2 regions of the Lactiplantibacillus sp. 3062 genome follow, and region 2 is predicted to be linked to the other one. Evidence: riboswitches for the same ligand, from Rfam matches in the RefSeq annotation. Region 2 holds a riboswitch; the other holds the start of a gene.
The links. Region 2 has a riboswitch for thiamine pyrophosphate ahead of ACWQAU_RS01280 (ECF transporter S component). Riboswitches for the same ligand answer to the same signal wherever they lie in the genome.

Region 1 (3,169 bases), 110 kb from region 2:
GTTGCCCAATGATTCAACGGGCCATGACCATGCCCGACCTGGATACCATCCTGAATCGTCCCAGCAACGTACGCCTTAGCCGTTTTAATGGCCGCAGCCATTGACCGTCCTTTTGCTAATTCGGCGGTAATACATGCCGATAGAGTATCTCCCGTGCCGTGGGTCCGCACCGTATCAATCCGTGGAGCCGAAAGCCAAAAGGCGGTCCCGTCAGCCAACAATACGAAGTCATTAGCTAAATCAGGATTATCACCATGCCCACCTTTAATAATGACATTGTCAGCACCTAACCCCTGTAGCGCATGTCCAGCTGTAACCATCGCTTGATTACTAGTGATTGCCTGACCGGTTAATCGTTCTGCTTCCGGTAAATTCGGTGTCACAACAGTCGCTAACGGGATCAGTTCGTCGCGAACCGTTTTAATCGCATCCGCGGCTAATAACGCCGCCCCGCCTTTCGCAATCATGACTGGATCAACTGTCAGCGGCCCAAAATCAACTCGTTTCAAGTTCTCAACGACGGCATGGACATGTTCAGCATCTGCAAGCATCCCCGTTTTACAAGCGCGAATGTCTAAGTCAGCTGCTAACGAAGCAAATTGTTCGTCAATGAGCTTCGTCGGCATTGCCATAAAATCTTGGACCCCCAATGTATTTTGAGCTGTCACGGCAACGACTACCGCGGTACCAAAAACGTGACGTGCCTGCATCGTTTTTAAATCGGCCATGACACCGGCACCGCCACCACTGTCCGTACCAGCAATCGTTGCCACTTGTGGAAATTCATTCATTAAATCTCGCGACCCTTCATTATATTTAATCAACTTTAGCAATTGTTTGAATTTCTGACACTGTCACTAAGCTCAGCCGGTCAATCAAATCAATGGCAAATGTGGCGGGACGATCGGCCGTCAGCTGACTGGCGACAAGTTCCCCCGCTCCCGCTAAGACTAAGCAAGCCATTTGCGCCGCCTGGTAAATATCGGTTGGACTAACGGCTGTAAAAGCCGCGACGATACTAGAAAGTAAATCGCCCGAGCCCACGTGACGTTGGAAAAGCGGGGTACCATTAGCGACTTTAACAACGCGCCGACCATCCGTAATAACATCAGTAGATCCCGACAATATGACACAGCATTGAAATTGCTGTGCACAAGCTTGAGCAATTTCAACCAGGTCGCCCTGACCGCTCCCCGCATCAATGCCTTTCGCTTGCCAATCCATGCCAGCCAATGCCGCAATTTCACCAGCATTGCCCCGAATAACATCGACTTGAAAATCAGATAGTAATGCTAGCGCGACTTCTTTTCGATAAGGGACCGCCCCGACGGCCACCGGATCAAGAACGACTGGCTTATGATACTGATTAGCAAGCTTACCAACCACTCGCATTTGATCAATCTGGGTGGTGGTCAAGGTTCCTAAATTAATGCAAACTGCCCCGGCAATTTGGACCATCGTCTCTGCTTCTTGGACTTCAGCTGACATAATTGGCGAGGCCCCTAACGCGTTTAGCCCATTGGCAACGTCTTGAACCGTAACAAAATTGGCAATGTTAAAAACAATCGGATTGTGATCCCGTAAAGTATTCAATAATTGTAATTCCATAGCAATTCTCCTCCTCATTGACCGTCACACCAATCAAAAACGACCACCAATCAACATGCATTGATCCAGTGGCCGCTAACATTAGCTGTGACACTTTCCTACGCAAGTTTGAGCTTACAGGTTCAGAGGGATCGGCACTTACAGCACCATCTCAGCCCATTTTTGGACACCCCTAGTGTTTAAAAATATTCAATTACTAACCTTAGTCTAACGATTGTAACCGCTAACGTCAATCTTTCCGTTAGCCGAATCACCCTCATTGCTACTTAATTAATTAGGCATTAAAGTTTAAATTCACCGCCGCGACCGGTTATAATAAAAAGCAAATATGCCTTTAAGAAAAGAGTGATTGAAGATGCAAGCACTTGTTGTGCCAGATCCATCCGCTCAAACTATGAAACAGCTTCAATGGCAAGAACGGCCCATGCCCAACCTCGGGCCAACTGAGGTGTTGATCAAGACCCAAGCAGTCGGGCTCAATCCGGTAGATTTTAAATTAGTTACGGCGGGTAACGCCGCCTGGCAATATCCACACACACTAGGACTAGACACAGCTGGAATCGTGGAAGCGGTTGGCGCTGAGGTCACTAATTTTCGGCCTGGCGAACGAGTTTGTGGGCACGCTAATCTCGCCAATAATGGGACGTTTGCCGAATACGTGAGTTTACCAGCAGCCGTGCTAGCTAAGATTCCAACGACTGTGAGCTTTGAAGCAGCCGCCGCTAGTCTCTGCGCTGGATTGACGGCTTATCAGGCCCTCCTGCGCAAAGCCAATTTAAATGCCGCGCAAACTGTGCTGATCCATGCAGGTGCGGGCGGTGTAGGCAGTATGGCTATTCAACTCGCTAAGGCTGCTGGCAAGACCGTCTTCACGACCGTTTCACAGGCCAAGCAAGCCTTCGTGGCACCGCTGCATCCCGATGCCCAAATCGATTACCATCATGAAGATGTGACCACATGCATTCAAGACCTAACGCAGCAGCACGGTGTTGATCTGATCATTAATACCATTGGTCATGCTGATGCGGACTTACCGCGCTTAGCTTACAATGGCCAGCTTGTCTGTGTATTAGCAACTCCGGACCACTTTCCAAGTAATCAAGTTGTAACTATCAGTAAATTGGACCTCGGTGGTGCCCACCGTAGCGGTAACCCAGCGCAAGTTGCCGATCTTGGGCAAATGACCGCCGCCTTATTAGCTTTGGTCCAAACTGGCAAGGTCGACCCACTAATTACTCAGGTCTTGCACCGTGACCAACTTGTAAGTGGTTTACAACAACTCCAAGCTGGTCAAGTCGTTGGTAAACTCGTCGTGACTTTTGACGCCTGTTGATCTAAAAATGAAGATACGAAAAACGCAGCTCAAGGGCGGCCTTGAACTGCGCTTTTTGGGGTGTCAGGCGATAATCGCAACATGTGCGTATCGGCTGGGGTTACGATTATCATCGGGTGGGCGAATGAACCATGATCACCGCCGTTCAGCCGCCCATCTCCGATTAATCCCGACACCACTATCATTAATTTGATTAGGCCTAGGCGAAAGTGGCCAATTGTGCCTTGG
Region 2 (3,169 bases):
ACGCTGATATCACAAACCAATCATCAACAAGCAGTTGCCCATAAAAAGATAGCGACGAGTTATCATCACAACGTCGCTATCTTTTTATATCATTCAAATTAAAATTCTTGGTACACTGCTGGATCTTGATTATTCAAGCGACCATCCACTTGGCTCAAACCATTAATTGTTGCCATATCAGCTGCACTGATTTCAAAATCAAACACGTCCATATTACCTGCTTGACGGCTCGGCGTTGACGACTTTGGAATCGGCAAGGTCCCTAACTGTAGTTCCCACCGTAAAATCAACTGACCAACATTTTTATGGTAGTGCACTGCAATCTCTTTGAGCGTCTCATTTTGAAGCATCTCACTGGCCCGGCCAAGGGGACTCCAATCTTGCGTCAAAATACCGTGTGCTTGATCATAATCCCGTTGTGCCTGCTGGTTAAAGTACGGATGTAATTCGACCTGATTAATGACGGGTAAAACACCCGTTTCTTTGTTTAATCGTTCTAAATGTTCTGGTAAGAAATTTGAGACCCCAATCGAACGAATCAAGCCTAACTTCTGGGCATCAATCAGTGCCTGCCAAGCTTCAACATAATGATCTTCCTTAGGGTTAGGCCAATGAATTAGATATAAATCATAATAATCCAGGCCAGCTCGATATAATGATTCTTGAATCGTATTGATAGCTTCCGTGTAGGTGTGGTGGCGACCAGGAAGTTTTGATGAAATCAAGAGTTCCGAACGCGGTACTGACGAACGCCGAACCGCTTCACCAACAGCACCTTCATTTTCATAGTTAAAGGCCGTATCTAATAATCGGTAGCCGCGATCAATCGCTGAGTCGATCACTTGCACACCATGAGCACCATTCAGTTTATATGTTCCAAAGCCAATTTTAGGTACTGTTAAACCATCACGTAACGTATAAGTTTCCAACTTAAGCCACTTCTTTCTTTTAAATTAAACGATCATTGTTAAATTTATCGTTAATCTTCTGAACGATCAGCCAAGGCATCACGAATCGCTGCTTCAAATGTTGCCGGCCGTGTCGTTGGGGCATAGCGTTCGAGCACACGGCCATCACGACCAATCAGGAATTTTGTGAAATTCCACTTGATTCGACCATGTCCCGCCGCCTGTTTGAGGTAAGTAAATAACGGATCAGCGTCATCACCATTAACCATCACCCGTTTGGTCATGGGAAACGTTACCCCGTAGTGCCGTTGACAATAGTCATGGGTCTCATCGTCATCCGCCTTTTCTTGATGAAATTGATTGGATGGCAATCCCAAGACCACTAGGCCCTCCTGCTGATACTTCTGATAAAGTTCTTCTAATCCTTTAAACTGTGGCGCCAGGCCACAGTTGCTAGCCGTATTCACGATTAGCAAGACCTGACCGCGATATTGTGACAAGTCAAGTGGCGCACCACTCATCTCAGTTTCTGTAAAATCATACACTGATTCTGCCATCGAGATCCCTCCTAAGAATATTAACCAAATACATTGCTTTATCCATAGTAAACCACAAAATTGTGACTTTTCATCATACTTTGCTTTAGTTTCCGGAAAATTGATTGCACTGAATGTCATTATCCGTTACACTAAACGTATCATTCATAGCAACTGGGGTGCCATCACGGCTGAGATAATACCCATTGAACCTGAATCTGGACAATGCCAGCGCAGGGAGCAATGCTTTTATTTGGGGAACCATCAATTCAGACTTAGCCGCCTGCCACCGATAATCGTGGTAGGCGTTTTTTGTCGCTTGGATGCGTGAATGACAAACTACTTTTGGGAGGATTTAACAATGAAATGGGTTAAATCATGGTACTTGAACGATATTATTTTACTGGCACTAATTGGTATTTTCTTTGGTGCCATCTTTATGGGGACTAATTTTGTTTATAACATTTTAAGTGCGGCCCTGACACCATTTGGTCTAAGCGGTCTGGCTAATGAACTACTACTTGGCTTATGGTGCATGCCCGGCATGTTAGCTGGCTACCTCATTCGACTAAAGGGTTCGGCAACGCTAGGTGAGCTCCTCGCAGCAACCGTCGAAATGTTTTTCGGTGGTCAATGGGGAATCACCACATTGATTTCTGGTGTCGTGCAAGGATTTGGGGCCGAACTAGGTTATATCGTCACTGGCTACAAACACTATGACTGGTTAGGCTTAACGGCTGCGGCCGCAACAACTACTGTGGTCACCTTTGGCTGGGACCTTGCCCGTAATGGTTACTATAAATTACAGCTATGGCTCTTGATTTTATACGTGGTCGTTCGCTTTATTTCGATGTTTGTTTTCGGGGGTCTGTTAACTAAAACCATCACGGACCTACTTGATCGCAGTCATGTTTTAAAATCAACGCATTAATACACTTTATAAAATGGAGGCTTTCTCGAATGGCTAGTATCGCGCTGAATAATTTAACTTACACCTATCCACAGGCGTCGACACCCATTCTGGATCGCGTTAACCTAACACTACCACGGCAAAGCTTCATCCTATTGACAGGGCCATCGGGAACAGGTAAGTCGACGCTCCTAAAGCTGATTGCAGGCTTACTACCCCTGACTCCAGATTACGGCACCATTACCTTTGATGGTCAGTCATTAACTGCTAGCACCGCTAATCAGCGCGCTCAGCACGTTGCCATGATGTTTCAGAATCCTAATCAGCAGTTTGCCATGGATACCGTTGAAAATGAACTAATTTTCGCACTTGAGAACTTACAAGTGCCCCGTGACCAAATACCGGCCCGCTTACTTAGTGCGCTTGACTTTGTTGGTATCCGAAATTTACAGTCACGACTATTAAATCATTTATCCGGTGGCGAGAAACAGAAAGTGGCCCTTGCAATCATTGTCGCTATGGATAGCGATGTCATCCTACTAGATGAGCCCTTTGCCAGTGTCGATCCGACCGCACGAGCCGTCTTGTTAGACCGACTCGTGGAACTACGCAATCAACATGGGAAGACAATCATCTTGGCGGATCATGACCTAACAGGTTACGAACAGCTCGTCGATCAAGTCGTCCAAATCAAGGACCAGCACTTACAGCTCATTGATCGCACCACCTGGTCTGAGTTATTTGCAGCCTTTACTGAGCAGCCACAACGGTCATGGTCAGCACCGCAACGCGTTGAACGCCCTTGTTTTCAACTT

Region 1: another riboswitch for thiamine pyrophosphate. It lies ahead of thiM (hydroxyethylthiazole kinase); the one in region 2 lies ahead of ACWQAU_RS01280 (ECF transporter S component).

Annotation. Positions count from the first base shown of each region.
Region 1 covers NZ_JBVAYE010000001.1:387,324-390,492, forward strand. The annotation lists gene thiD (bifunctional hydroxymethylpyrimidine kinase/phosphomethylpyrimidine kinase) at 1-791, opposite strand, end outside; gene thiM (hydroxyethylthiazole kinase) at 817-1,608, opposite strand; TPP riboswitch at 1,687-1,792, opposite strand; gene ACWQAU_RS01760 (zinc-binding dehydrogenase) at 1,964-2,941, shown strand; gene larE (ATP-dependent sacrificial sulfur transferase LarE) at 3,141-3,169, opposite strand, start outside.
Region 2 covers NZ_JBVAYE010000001.1:276,401-279,569, forward strand. The annotation lists gene ACWQAU_RS01270 (aldo/keto reductase) at 99-929, opposite strand; gene ACWQAU_RS01275 (glutathione peroxidase) at 980-1,465, opposite strand; TPP riboswitch at 1,610-1,703, shown strand; gene ACWQAU_RS01280 (ECF transporter S component) at 1,806-2,375, shown strand; gene ACWQAU_RS01285 (ABC transporter ATP-binding protein) at 2,405-3,169, shown strand, end outside.